One region of the Mesorhizobium sp. B2-9-1 genome, then DNA from elsewhere that is predicted to be linked to it. Evidence: riboswitches for the same ligand, from Rfam matches in the RefSeq annotation. Region 1 holds a riboswitch; the other holds the start of a gene.
The links. A riboswitch is a leader RNA that binds a small molecule or an ion and turns the genes downstream of it on or off. The one in region 1 is predicted to bind cobalamin.
Positions count from the first base shown of each region.

Region 1 (7,167 bases):
CTCGACTGGTTCGGCTTCGGCGTGCACGGGCATGACCATGGCGGCCACGGCCACGCCGATCATGGGCCGCATGGCCATACTCATGGCGTGATCGACGCGACCATCGCCACCACAGACCGCGGCATTTGGGCGGTCAAGTGGTCGTTCGTGATTCTCGCGGTCACGGCCGCGCTCCAGATTGTCGTCGTGATGCTTTCGGGTAGCGTAGCCCTGCTTGCCGACACCATCCACAACGTCGCCGACGCGACCACCGCCATCCCGCTTTGGATCGCTTTTGTACTCGTGCGCCGCAAACCGACAAGGGCCTTCACCTACGGCCTCGGCCGGGTCGAAGATCTCGCCGGCATCATCATCGTGCTCATCATCCTGGCCAGCGCGCTGGTGGCCGGATACGAGGCGATCAATCGCCTGTTCAATCCGCAGCCGGTGCGTTTCCTTGGCTGGTTGGCCGTCGCCGGCGTCATCGGTTTCCTCGGCAATGAAGCGGTGGCGGTTTTTCGCATCCGCGTCGGTCGCCAGATCAACAGCGCGGCGCTGGTTGCCGACGGCTATCACGCCCGCACCGACGGCCTCACCAGCCTTGCCGTCGTCGCAGGCGCGGCCGGCGTCTGGCTCGGCCTTCCGCTCGCCGATCCGATCATCGGCCTGCTCATCACCGTCGCCATCTTCGCTATCGTCTGGCAATCGGCGCGCTCGGTGCTGACCCGCATGCTGGACGGCGTCGAGCCCGGCCTGGTCGGCGAGATTCATCACGCCGCCGACCATGTCGCCGGGATCGAAAGGGTGGCCGACGTCAAGGCCCGCTGGCTTGGCCACAAATTGCATGTCGATGTCGAGATCGCGGTCAATGACGGCCTGCTGCTTGCCGCCGCGAACAACATCGCCGCATCGCTCAAGGCCGAGCTCTTCGCGCACATCCCGGCACTCGACGTTGCCACGGTGCGCTTTGCCGAGCCGGAGACGGAAGTCGGCCACCATCATGCGCCGGATCCGTTCCTTGTCGACGGCAAGCTAGCCAGCGGGCTGCTCGAAATCGTCGGCACGCCGCAGGGCGAGCGCATGCGGCTGCGCCTGTCGCGTCACGCCGAGGGCCTGCGGGCGAACGTCGCTATTGAAAGGATGGACGGTGCGGTCGAAAGCCTGCCGCTGTCGCCGGTCGGCGGCGACCATCATTATTTGCAGAGCCTGGTCGCACCTGCCGAACCGCACGAATTCAGCGCCAGGCTGCAACTGGCGGCCGGTCCCGACACCGAGGATTTGCCCTTCGCCATGGCCGAACCGGAAGGCCACCACGATGGGCACGCGAATAGATGATACAGGCACTCTTCGAATATCAACGTGAGATCTATCTGGCTGTGGCGCAACACCTGAAGTCGTTCGCTACGGACGGCAACTGGTTGGCGCTTCTTGCGGTATTGCCGATGGGCGTCGTATTCGGCGCGGCGCACGCGCTGACGCCGGGCCACAGCAAGACGCTGCTCGCCGCCTACATCGCCGGCTCGCAGGTAAAGCTGTCGCGCGGGCTGCTGGTGTCGCTGGCGCTTTCCCTCACGCATATCAGCCTTGCCGTTCTGATCGCCGCGCTGGCGCTGCCGCTGGTTTCGATCGCGCTCGGCAGTGTCGGTCGCGCTCCGGCACTGGAAGCACTTAGCCGAGGGCTGCTCGGGCTCGCTGGTGTTTGGATGATCTGGCGCGCGGTGCGCGGCCGTCACCAACATCATGCCCACGAGGGCGAAGCGGTTGGCGTCATGGCGGGGCTCATCCCATGTCCGCTGACGCTTTTCGTAATGACCTTCGCGATCGCCCGCGGGGTGCCGTGGGCCGGACTGGTGTTCGCCGTCGCCATGATGGCGGGTGTGGCGATTACCCTCGGGATCGTCGTCGCCCTCGCGGTCCTGTTCCGAAAAGGCTCCGTCGCTATCTTCGACCGGTTTGGCTCTAATGACGCACGCATCTCGACGCTGTTGGAGATCGGCACCGGCTTGTTCCTGTTCGGCGCGGCTTTGCGCCAGTTCTTGGTTGCTTGAAATCGCTGGCTTTTTTGCAATTCAGAGGCGGCTGAGCTCTGCCCTGCGTAGGCTGAAATCGGGTTGATTGTCACCTTCTGCAGACAGGCGCAGCTTCATCGCTCCTCAGGCGGCTTAACGTGGCGGAAAGCCCAAAGCAAAGCCAGATCATAGAGGATCGATGGCGACAACGCCGATCTTGAGCGGTCCAAGCCCGATTGAAGCCAGGTATACCGGCAAGAGCACCGCGGCAAAGCCATCGCCGAAATCCCGGAGGGCCCGCGCCGCGTAGATGTCCGCAGCGCAGCCGCCATTCCTCTTGGAGCCGGGTTGCTCGACGCCGCCCGGGCCGATGTAGCTCCCTTCCGAATTTTGAAGGGCTTCTGCCAAAGATCAACTACCCGTCTTGAGGTGCACTTGATCGAGCGCCAGCCTCAGCCCTTTGGCCAACTTCCCGACATCGTCATTTGCCCAAAAATGCATGAAGAATAGCCGTGGTTGATCGTCGAGCATGTGGTTGTGCACAGCGGTCACCTCTATCCCGCTTTCCCGCAGAGCTCGTAGTACCGGATTCACTTCAGAGGCGATCAGGACGAAATCGCCGGTGATCGCGGCCTTGCCACTTCCGGTCGGCTGGAAGTTGATGGCAATCGCAGAGCCCATTGCATCCGGCACTTCCATGCCATCGTCCTTGACGGTCTCCGCGCGCGGGATGCTGACTTGATAGACGCCGCCGTTGACCTTGCCCTTGTGGCCAAGCGCCTGGTCGATGATCGACGTATCGAGATCAATTGACTTCGAAGCAGCGGCGGCGCTCGCCGGCGCGTCAGAAAGCGGCGTAGCACTCTGCTGCAACGCTGAATGCAGCGCGGTGGCCAATTTTTCCGGATCGCCGTGACCAAGGACGTGCATATACATCGTCTCCGGCTGGGCTCTCTGCAGGTGATTGTGGAGGGCCGTGATCTCGATCCCGCTTTCAATCAGTTTCATCATCACGGGGTCGATCTCTGGCACGGTCAACACGAGATCGCCCATTACCATGGCGTCGTGATCGCCCATGGGTTTGAATGCGAGCCATGAGCCGAGCGCCAAGGCCGGTTTGAGTTCCACGCTGTCGAGAGTGACTTTCAGATCGGAGCGAGGCAGCCCGACGCGGTAGACTCCCCCTGGTGCTTCTGTGCCGGATTTCCCGAGCGCCTGCGCTACCGCCTTCCAGTCGGGCGCGGCAAGGGAGGGTTGGGCAATTCCAAGGGAGGCTGCTAACGCGAGGCCAGCTATGATTCTTCCATGCATGATTTGCTCCTGTGTTCAGCCCAGGTGCCCAAATGAAAACGTCTGCCGTTCCGAGATGCCATCGCGCTCGCGGAATTGTGATGCGCGCTCGGTTTCCGTGAAACGGTGAAAAGCCCCTAGGCCGTGCGGCTACGCGGCGCGCCGATAATCGACCATGCGGCGGCGCCGAGCGCGGCCACAGTGCCGAGGATCACCGCAAGGCTCGGCAAGTGGAAGAAGATGTCGCGCCAGCGTGGCTCGACGACCGCGCCGGTGCTGAAGGCCTCGCCGCTATACTGGCACAGGATCCACGACGCGCCGCTGCGCACCATCTCGGCATCGATGTCCGAGATCAGCGCCTTCGCACCCCGTTCAGCTGAAGGCATCGTGGCCATATAGGTGAGCAGCGCCTTGGCGGTGGCGAGATAGGCGTGGCTGCATTCGTTGAACGGGCTTTCCTCGTCGCCGAGGCTGCCCGGCATCAAGCCCCAGAGGCAATAGGTGAATTGCAGATTGCCGTGATTGTAGAGCCGGCGGAAGGTCGGGTCGGTCGTGGTCTGGCGCTGGGCGAGGTCGAGGATATCGCCGCGATAGCGCGCGATGACGGCCATCTGGCCGTGGGTCAGGCTGGGGATCTGGATGCCCGGAGGAGGTGGGGCCGAGGATCCGCTATGCGCTTGCGCGGATGTGGCGGCCACAAATGCGAGCAGCGCCGCAACCGAGCAATTCCAGGAAAAGTGTGCGGCGGTTTTCCGTCCGGAATTGCGAGAAAACAAAAGACCAAAGTGGCTCTGCGGTCGTATCGACCGTTGAGCAACCGAGCAATTCCAGGAAAAGTGTGCGGCGGTTTTCCGTCTGGAATTGCGAGAAAACAAAAGACCAAAGTGGCTCTGCGGTCGTACCGACCGTTGAGCCGCTTTGGCCGCCAGGGCGCGAAACAGTGGCGGCCAACGCATCGGATTTCAGGCGTAGCGGCGTGCCGGGCTGCGCTGGTCGCGCACCGCGACCACGCGTTCGGCAACCGCGCCGAAGCCGAGCCCGACGACGGTCCACAGCACCAGCTGGATGCCGAGCGAGGCGACGCGGAATTGCCACAGCACGGTCGCTGAGAAGTTCTCCGGCACCTCGTTGATGTCGGGCAGCGCCGCCTTCACCAAAGCGAAGACGACGAGGAAGGCGAGCCCGGCCACGATCGAGGCGTTCCAGGCGCCGAGCTGCTTCCACAGACGCTGCGCCAGACCCACCGCCGCCACCATCGCCGCGATCGAGACGACGATCATGATGAAGAACAGCTCGGTGCGGTAGCCAATCGTTTCCGCATTGCCGACCGCGGGCGGGTTGGCCGGATATTTGAGGCCGGGCACCACGATCACGGCCAGAAAGCCGAGCAACGCCAGCAGCGCCGAGGTGCCGCGCGGTCCCAGCGAGCCCAGCCGGCCATAGGCGTAGGCGAAGACCAGCGAGAACAGCCCGCCAAGCGCGGCGCCATAGATCAGCACGCCGGTTGCCAGGCCGATGCCGGCTTGCGTGGCGCGGCTGACCATCTCGGGCTCCGGCGCCCCGCCGGCGGCCTGGGCCTGCTGTTCCTCGAAGGCGATCGCCTTGTCGACCTGCGGCTCGCCATAGACGTGGGCGAAGGCGAACGCCAGAATCCCGGCGACCAGCCCGACAAGCATGCCGCGCAGCAAAAGTTTTCCAACCATGTCACTAATCCCTCCAAGCAATTCCAGGAAAAGTGCGTAGCGGTTTTCCGTCCGGAATTGCGTTAGATCAGAATCGAAAGCGGGTTCAGCGATGCTGTACCGCTTTAGTGGCAGGGGAAGCCGAGCAGGTGTCGGCCGTCATGCACGAATTCGTGCACATAGGTGCCGCGGATCAGCGAGGTCGCGCCTTCTTCCGCGCCGACGAAATAGATCGCCAGCATCAAAAGCAGCCCGCCGAGGATGGCCCAGGGCAGAAGCTCGCGGACCGGAATCGCAACCGGGCCGTAGCTGGGGGCGAAGGTGGTGTCGGACATATTGACCTCCCGTGGGATACTGCGTCCCGTTGATCGAACGATGCTGCGGAATAAGGCCTGACTTTCGGCTGGTGCCGATCACAGTGGCGCGACCGTGCCGGACTCGCACCGGCTTCCAATCCCGTATAGCACTAAGACACTTGTCAGCACTTCGTTCGCCTGTCAACGACATGTAATGGCGGCACGGCTACGTGAGGCCTGTTTTTCGCTGGGCCACGGAGTTTTTCATGCTTGCCCGCCTGACGATGATCGCAAGCGGAGCGACGCCCGGCATGCGCAAGGGCCGCTTTCCGAACGATGAGCCGCCGGAGCCGCGCGCCCTCGATCGCGCCGGCGCGCTGGCCGCTTCGCTGCGTCGCGCCGACCGTGTCTGGACAAGTCCGGCGCTGGCCGCGCGGCGGACGGCCGAGGCGCTCGGCCTTGACGCGGCGATCGAGCCGCTGCTTGCCGAGCAGGATTTCGCACGCTGGGCCGACAAAAGTTTCGAGGAGGTGCAGGTCGAGGATCCCGAAGGCATGGCGGCCTGGCTCGCCGACGCAGACGCGGCGCCTCATGGCGGTGAATCGCTCGCCGCCGTCGCCCGGCGGGGTGCTGCGCTGATGGAGCGGCTGGCCGGCGAGAGCGGTCACACCATCGCGGTGACGCATGCCGTGCCGATCCGCGCCACCATGGCGCATGTGCTCGGCGCGCCGCTTTCCTCGGTCTGGAAGATCGACATCGAGCCGCTGTCGCTCACCGAGTTCCGCGGCGACGGCCGCCGCTGGGTGCTGCGCGCGAGCGGCGTCACTGTCGCCGGCTGAACGCTCAGGCGTGAACGCTCCATCCGTGGACCCGGCCGGCATATCAAGCCGGCACACCACCGTTTCAGTGATCGCTAACGGAACGGAAACGCTTCGCTGCTATGGTGCGGCCCCATGGCGAGGAGAGCCTTGCCTGAGGAGCCCGCCGGATATGGCCAGTTTTCCCGAGACCGAGCGACGTCTTCATGCGCGCGAATTCGTGCTCAAGCAAGCCACGATCATCGCCGCCGGCGTCAGGATCGGTTGCTCGGTCAGAAATCAGCACGAGCAGGGCGCGGAATTGCGCGTTGGCGCAGATGTGGAGATCCCGGACCGCTTCCTGCTCGAGGTCCCGGCCGACGATACGGCCTATCGCGCTTTGGTGCGGTGGCGGCGCAACGACCGCGTCGGCGTGGCGCTCTACAGCAACGTGCCGAAGGACTGATGCTCAAAGGTATCGGCGCACGCTCGCCCTGTAGGCGCGGTAGGGTTCGCCGAACTTGCGTTCCAGATAGGCCTCCTCGCGCAGCACCACGCCGTAATGCAGGATGGGGAAGCTCGCGATGGTCGCGATGACGGCCCACCAGCTGTCAAAGAGCAGCCCGATCCCGAGAAGCAGCCCCATCAGGCCGACATAGAGCGGGTTGCGGGTGAAGCCGAACGGGCCGCCGGTGATGATCGCGGTGGTCGGCAGCGTCGGGTTCACATTGGTGCCGCCGCGCAACATGATCGAGCGTCCCCAGGCGATGATCGCAACCGCCAGTACTGCCAGCACTATGCCGAGCACGATGGTCAGCGGGCGGCCGCCGATCGCCAGCGGCCAGACATAGCGCAGCGCCAGCATCGCGATCAGCGCCACGAGAAAGAGCAGCGGCGGGAACACCGCCACGCCCGGATTGTCCGCTTTGTCATCCATAGCCATCTTCATCGACCAGGCGCCATTGCCGCCACTATGCACGGACGCTCGTCGTCCAGCAATTCGTGACTTGATCCTGCCTAGGCGATGTGCAACCCGGCATATCGGGAACACAACCGTAGCGCGCGCGTTCACTATCGCCGATCAACAGGATTTCGCGGATGAGCAAGACAGCTG
Region 1 covers NZ_VFTP01000004.1:366,018-373,184, reverse strand. Annotated here, with positions in the region: gene FJW05_RS11985 (cation diffusion facilitator family transporter) at 1-1,314, shown strand, start outside; gene FJW05_RS11980 (ABC transporter permease) at 1,311-2,027, shown strand; gene FJW05_RS11975 (hypothetical protein) at 2,175-2,396, opposite strand; gene FJW05_RS11970 (DUF1259 domain-containing protein) at 2,400-3,299, opposite strand; gene FJW05_RS11965 (hypothetical protein) at 3,416-3,889, opposite strand; gene FJW05_RS11960 (CbtA family protein) at 4,241-4,981, opposite strand; gene FJW05_RS11955 (CbtB domain-containing protein) at 5,086-5,295, opposite strand; adenosylcobalamin (AdoCbl) riboswitch at 5,296-5,439, opposite strand; gene FJW05_RS11950 (histidine phosphatase family protein) at 5,523-6,095, shown strand; gene FJW05_RS11945 (PilZ domain-containing protein) at 6,247-6,519, shown strand; gene FJW05_RS11940 (isoprenylcysteine carboxylmethyltransferase family protein) at 6,523-6,990, opposite strand.

Region 2 (7,167 bases), 340 kb from region 1:
TCGACGCCGACGACATAGTCGAAATTGCCGGCATCGTCGCCATTCGTGCACACGCCGTAGAAGACGCCGGGCACCTCGCCCGGAATGTTGCCGATATAGGGGGCGAAGCGCTGCCACTGCATCGGAATGCCGGCGCTGGTCTCGCAGCTGTAGCGCTCGCCGAGCCCGGCGACGAGGAAGGGGCGGCTGGTCTCGAAGCGCGGCGGCTCGAGTGCGGTGAGAAGCGAACTGTCCATCAGTATGGGCTCCACAAGATCGAGGTTTTCGGTCGAGCCTTGCGCGCGCACCAACTCCGGCGTGGTGCCGAACTCATCGCGAAAGGCCCGCGTGAACGCCTCATGCGAGCCGTAGCCGGCATCGAGCGCGACCGAGAGAATGTCGCGCGCGCCGCCGGCCAGCTTGCGCGCCGCTTCGCTCAAGCGGCGTGCCCGCATGTACCCCATGACCGACCGTCCTGTGGCCGCGCCGAAGGCGCGCGTCACATGGAAGCGCGACACGCCGCTGCTTGCCGCTATCTCGTCAAGGCTGATGGCGTCGGGCAGGTGGCTTTCGACAAACCACAGCGCTTTCTCAGTCGGGTTCATGGCTCCTCGCATTTGGCTCGGCGACACTAGCCCCCGCGCCGCCGGCCAGTTTGATCGAAATTGCGCTTTGAGCGAAGTCGAACGAGTTGACAAGCCACGGCAATGTATTCTAGCTGGTAATGTTATTACATATCAAAGGGAAATAAACGACTTGCGGCAACGACCCAGCGATCCTGCCATGTCTTTCGCACGAGGGGCGGACGAAGGCCCGTTGCGACTCGCACGGGGACAACCTACGATAGCTGCGTCATGGTCCCCGAGCCGCAAGGCGAGGGGTGAAAAGGGAACACGGTGAGGCTCATCCGAGTCGAGGCCGTGGCTGCCCCCGCAACTGTGAGCGGCGAGCTCCATCCGAAACGCCACTGGCCGGCAAGGCTGGGAAGGCGGATGGCGTAACGACCCGCGAGCCAGGAGACCTGCCATCGACACGAGTTGACCGGACGGGGTGTGCCGGGAGGAGACGCGGACACCGGTCTTGTCGGCCGGTTCGTCCGGCATCCTTCCGCCGCCATTTTTGGAAAGTGACGGAAATGCCGGACGTCTTTAGCCATCGCATCATCGTCTGTTCGCTGTGCCGCGATACCGTGACCGGGCGTAGGTCCGGCGGGGATTTGTGCGCCGACCTTCGCTCAAGGCTTGCCGAGACTTTGGCGTCGTCATTTGCTGTCGAAACCGTCGACTGCATGGCCGGCTGCTCGCGCCCGCTGACCGTGGCCTTCAACGCGCAAGGCAAGGCCAGCTATCTCTTCGGTTCCATCGACAGCGGCACCGACGCCGGCGCGCTGGTCGAATTTGCCAGGCTCTATGCCTCGCTGCCCGACGGCTGGTGCAATTCCGGCCAGCGCCCGGCAAGGCTCGCCGGCAAGATACTGGCGCGCATCCCCACCGCGGGCAAGGCCAGGGAGCTGGTCCGGTGAGCGCGCTCCTGCTCGAAGCCCGCGATTTGCGCGCCACGGCAAATGGCCGGACGTTGGTCGAGGATGTCAGCCTGTCGCTGGCGGCGGGCGAGCGGCTGGCCATCATCGGCCCCAATGGCGCCGGCAAGACAACTCTGCTGCGCATGTTATGCGGGGCGTTGTCGCCGAGCCGCGGCGAGGTTCGCCTTGCCGGACGCCGGCTGGATAGGATCACCGCCGCCGAACGGGCGCTCAGCATCGCCGTCGTCGGTCAGACGGACCAGCCGGATCCGCGCCTTGCGCTCATCGACTATGTCGAGCTTGGCCGTGTCCCGCACGCCGGTCTGAGGCGCCGGCACGACGATCGCGACATCGTCGTCGAGGCGCTGCGCCGGACTGGGCTGTTGCCGTTGCTCGCGCGCACCGTCGGCTCGCTCTCCGGCGGCGAGCGCCAGCGCGCGCAGCTCGCCCGCGCCATCGCGCAGGAGCCGAAAATCCTGTTTCTCGACGAGCCGACCAACCATCTTGACCCGCGCGCTCGCGGCGAGCTGCTCGAGCTGGTGGCCGAGTTCAACATGGCCGTGGTCGCCGTGCTGCACGATCTTGCGCTGGTGGCGCCCTTCGCCACCAGCGTCGCGGTGATGAGCAACGCCCGGCTGCACGCCCTGGCTCCGCCGCGCGAGGCGCTGGCGCAGCCGCTTGTCCGCGAGGTGTTCGGCATCGACGTGCTGCGCCTGCGGCACCCGACCGAGGATCGCGAGCTCACCGTCTTCGAGCTTCCCATGCGCGCTTCCTCGCCGTCCTGAACCTGCACACCCCAACAAGGAGCATCATCTCGTGAAACGCCTCGCCTTGTCGCTGGCCCTGTCGCTCGTCGCCTCGGCCGCCTTCGCTTTCCCGGTCACCGTCGACAGCTGCGGCAAACCGCTCACCTTCGATGCGCCGCCGAAACGCGCCGTCATCCAGGATCTCAACATGGCCGAGATGGCTTTCGCGCTGAAGCTGCAGCCGTCGATCGTCGGGCTCACCGGCATCACCGGCTGGTACAAGGTCGGCCCTGAGTTCAAGTCCGAGCAGGGCGCCATCCCGGAGCTGGCGCCAAAATATCCGATGCTCGAAAACCTCGTCGCCGTGCAGCCTGATTTCTTCTTCGCCGGCTGGTATTACGGCATGAAGCCGGGCGGCGAGGTGACGCCCGACACGCTTGCCCCGCATGGCATCAAGACGCTGGTGCTGACCGAGAGCTGCGTCCATCTCGACAAGAACCGGCCCGCCGCCTCGATGGATCTGCTTTATGGCGACGTCGAGAAGTTGGGCAAGATCTTCGGCAAGCAAGCGGAGGCCGAAAAGCTGGTCGACGGCTGGAAGGCCGAGCTCGCCGGCATCATGGCGAAGGTGGGTGGCCGCAAGGGCACGCGCGTCTTCCTCTACGATTCCGGCGAGGACAAGCCCTTCACCGCCGGCAAGTTCGCCATCCCCAACGCCATGATCGCCGCCGCCGGCGGCGAAAACATCATGGCCGACATGGAGACGAGCTGGGGCAACACCGACTGGGAGACGGTCGCCTCGCGCAATCCCCAGTTCCTCATCCTGCTCGATTACCAGGATGGCGGCGGCTACAGGAAACTGCTCGATTTCCTTAAAGACCATCCTGCGATGAAAGAGACGGACGCGGTCAGGAACGAGCGCTTCGTAGCGCTGCGCTACGCCGAGCTGACGCCCGGACCCGCCAACATCGAGGCGATCGGCAAGATCGCCAGGGCCATGCATCCGGAAGCGTTTTAGGTCTGAGGCACGAATGAGCCGGGAGTGTTGCCGTTGATGGATAGCCTGCCTTGGAGAATGGCGAAAACGCCCCTCATTTCGTCATCCACGGGCGGAGCAAGGAGCGAAGCGACGCGGCGCAGAGCCGAGGATCCATTCCGTGGCTTTCGGGCGTTGCAACCGTGCGGAATTCTACGCCGTCGCTCTCCGCGCGCCAGGTCACGGAATGGACTCCAGGGTCTCCGCGACGGCGCTTCGCGCCTGCTTCGCCCTGGAATGACGAAGTCGCGGAGACCCCCGCTAATCCCGAACGCCGGTATCGCCGCGGCAGGTCCCATGCCGTGAATTTGCGCCATACCCCATTCATCCTGGCGATGGCGCTGGGCGCTATCCTGCTGGTAGCGCTCGCGCTGCTTTCGATCGCCTATGGCTCGACGCTGATACCTTTGCGCGAGGTCGTCGGCGCGCTGGCGCATGCGGCTGGGCTCGACAGCCGCGGCCCATCGGGCCCGGTCGGCAGCATCGTCGTCGACCTGAGGCTGCCGCGCACGCTGCTGGCGATGACCGTCGGCGCCGGCCTCGGCGTCGTCGGCGCGCTGCTGCAGACCGTCACCCGCAATGACCTCGCCGACCCGTTCCTGTTCGGCCTCTCCTCGGGCGCGGCAGCCGGCGCCGTTTCGGTCATCACCGTCTTCGGCGACAGTTTCGGCATCTGGACGCTCCCGCTCGCCGCCTTCACAGGCGGCATGCTGGCGGCGGCGATCGTGCTTCTGTTGGTGTCGCGGGTGAGGGGTCAGGGGCCGGAGCGGCTGATCCTTGCCGGCCTCGCCGTCTCGTTCATGTTCACCGCGCTGACCAACTACCTCGTCTTCGCCGGCGACCAGCGCGCCGCGCATTCGGTGTTGTTCTGGACCATGGGCGGACTTGGTCTCGCTCGATGGGACAATATCGGCCTGGCGGCGCTGGGCGCCGGCATCATCCTCGCCTACGGCCTGTGGAACCACCGCCGCTTCGATGCCTTTCTCGCCGGTGAAAGCGCCGCCGAGAGCGTTGGCGTGCCGGTGGCGAGGATGCGCCGCACGACATTCCTCGTCGCCGCGCTGGCGACCGCCAGTCTCGTTGCCGTAGCCGGCGTCATCGGCTTCGTCGGCCTGATGATCCCGCATCTCGGCCGGCCGCTGGCCGGCTCGCTGCACCGGCCCATGATAGCGATCTGCGCGCTGTTCGGCTCGATCCTGCTTTTGGCCAGCGATCTGCTCGCCCGCACGCTTTTGCCGCCGCAGGAACTGCCGATCGGCATCATCACGAGCTCGCTCGGCGCCTTCTTCGTCGTCACCATGCTGATGCGCAATCGGCCATGATCTCCCGGCCTTGGGATCGGCCTGCCGGCACCGACCCCTGCACGTTCATCGATCGCTAACCGTAAGGGAGCTTGCCTTGCTGCAACGTCGATTTGCCGGCTTCTGGAGCAAAGCTGCCTCTTGAATAGTGAGCACGCTTATTATATGTACCGCTCATGGTTTCCGACGGTATCGACAGATTGGGATTTTTGATCCACGACGTGCAGCGCTTGATGCGCAAGCGTTTCGAGGCGCGCGCCAGCGGGTTGGGTCTTTCCTCGGCGCAATGGCGGCTGCTCGTGCGCGTTGCCAAGGAGGCCGGCGTGGCGCAGGCGCGGCTTGCCGAGCTCCTCGAAATCGAACCGATCAGCGTTTCGCGCCTGGTCGACCGCATGGAGGAGGGCGGCTGGATCGAGCGCCGCCAGGACGCGACCGACCGGCGCGTGCGCATGATCTTCCCGACCGAGAAGGCGAACGCGGCCTATGCCGACGTCAAGAGCCTTGCCGGCGAGGTCTATGAGGAATCGCTGACCGGCGTGTCGGCGGAAGAACGCCGCGTCCTGATCCGAGTGCTGGACGCCATCGTGCAGAATTTGACGGACGCCGAGACGTCCCTGGAAAAGATGAAGAATACGGAAGGGGCAGCAGCATGAACGCGGCAGCCAAGATAGAAGACGACAACATCACCAAGCTTGCGCCGGCGCAGCCGGTCGCTGAAGCGCCGGCCCAGCCGGCGGCCGCTCCGGTTGCGGCGGCTCCCGAGCCGCGGCTCGCTCCGGCGCCGAAGAAGAAGCGCCGCCCCGGGCGCTTCCTGTTGATGGTCGCCCTGCCGCTGGCCCTGCTTGCCGGCGGCGCGTATGTCTGGATCACGGGCGGCCGCTATCAGGAAACCGAGAACGCCAACCTGCAGCAGGCCAGGATTTCGGTCGCCTCCGACACGGCCGGCCGTATCGTCCAGGTCGGCATAGCCGACAACCAGTTGGTCAAGCAGGGCGACCTTCTCTTCGTCATCGACCCCGAGCCTTACAGAATAGCGCTCGCCCAGGCCGATGCGGCGGTCGCCGCTGCGCGCCTCAATGTCGAGCAACTGCGCGCCGCTTACAGCCAAGCGATGGCGCAGGAAAAGTCCGCCTCCAGCGAGGTCGACTATGCGCAGTCGCAATATGGCCGCGCCGCCGATCTCGCGCAGAAGGGCATCAATGCCAAGTCGTCGCTCGACGAGGCGCGCAACGACCTCGACAAGGCCAAGCAACAGCTCGCCGTCGCTCAGCAGGGCATCGTCAGCGCCAAGGCAGCGCTCGGCGGCAATCCGGACATCGAGACCGACAAGCATCCGACCGTGATGGCGGCGCTCGCCGCGCGCGCCAAGGCCGCCTACGATCTGGCGCAGACGACAGTCAAGGCGCCGGCGGACGGCATCGTCTACCAGGCCGCGTCGTTCAAGGTCGGCCAGTATGTCGGCGTCGGCACGCCGCTATTCGCCCTGGTCGAGACGGGCGACACCTGGATCGACGCCAATTTCAAGGAGACCCAGCTCACCAACATGAAGCCGGGCCAGAAGGCCGAGATCGTCGTCGACACCTATCCGGGCCGAACCTTCGAGGCGACCGTGAAAGCGATCGGCGCCGGCACGGGCGCGGAGTTTTCGCTGCTGCCCGCGCAAAACGCCACCGGCAACTGGGTCAAGGTCACGCAGCGCATTCCCGTGCGCCTGGAATTGACCGACCCCGACGCCAAGATGGCGTTGCGCACCGGCATGAGCGCCACCGTCACCGTCGACACCGGCGTGGCGCGCGGCCTGCCGTCGATCTTCGGTCACGCCACGGCAGGGGAGCAGGCGCGGTAAGACAGCGAGCCCGTCGCGATCCGGCCGGCATTGAGGGGATTGGTCTGGTGGAGACGTGGCAAGGATCAGCAAGGCAAGCCGCATGGCGGCTCGTTCGAATGCTGAGGCCCGGCCACGGACCCGTTGGTCCTCAGGTTTCCGGGCGGCAGGCATCCGCTCCAACAGAGACTTTCGGTCGATGTAACCCCCACATCGATAGTCGCGTCCCACCGCGATGAAGGTCTCTCAACGAAGGCTTTGCCGCCCGGAAACCTAGAGCCGGATGATTTCGGGTCTGTTCGACCTGAAATCCGAATCCGCCTCTAAGTCAAAGAGCATGATACTTTTCGGCATCATACTCTAACGTACATGTTTTTGTTACCTGCTGGAAGTTCAGCATCATGAGCACGCCCGAACCTTTCAAGGAAGTGCCGCACCGCGGACTGATCACAGTCGCGCTGATGCTGGCGACGATCATGCAGGCGCTCGACACCACGATCGCCAACGTCGCGCTGCCGACCATGACCGGCGACCTCGGAGCCTCGCCCGACAACATCAACTGGGTGCTGACCTCCTATATCGTGGCCGCGGCGATCATGACGCCGGTTACCGGCTGGCTCGCAGACAGGCTCGGCCGCAAGGAGCTGTTCCTCACCGCCGTCGTCGGCTTCACCATTTTCTCCATGCTCTGCGGTCTTGCCTGGAGCCTCGAGACCATAGTGCTCTTCCGCCTGCTGCAGGGCGTGTTCGGCGCGGCC
Region 2 covers NZ_VFTP01000004.1:30,392-37,558, reverse strand. Annotated here, with positions in the region: gene FJW05_RS10100 (AraC family transcriptional regulator) at 1-584, opposite strand, end outside; cobalamin riboswitch at 818-1,023, shown strand; gene FJW05_RS10095 (DUF1636 family protein) at 1,115-1,501, shown strand; gene FJW05_RS10090 (ABC transporter ATP-binding protein) at 1,498-2,286, shown strand; gene FJW05_RS10085 (ABC transporter substrate-binding protein) at 2,318-3,265, shown strand; gene FJW05_RS10080 (iron ABC transporter permease) at 3,619-4,605, shown strand; gene FJW05_RS10075 (MarR family transcriptional regulator) at 4,761-5,237, shown strand; gene FJW05_RS10070 (HlyD family secretion protein) at 5,234-6,430, shown strand; gene FJW05_RS10065 (DHA2 family efflux MFS transporter permease subunit) at 6,811-7,167, shown strand, end outside.
Region 2: linked by a shared signal. The riboswitch ahead of FJW05_RS10095 (DUF1636 family protein) and the one ahead of FJW05_RS11955 (CbtB domain-containing protein) in region 1 are both predicted to bind cobalamin.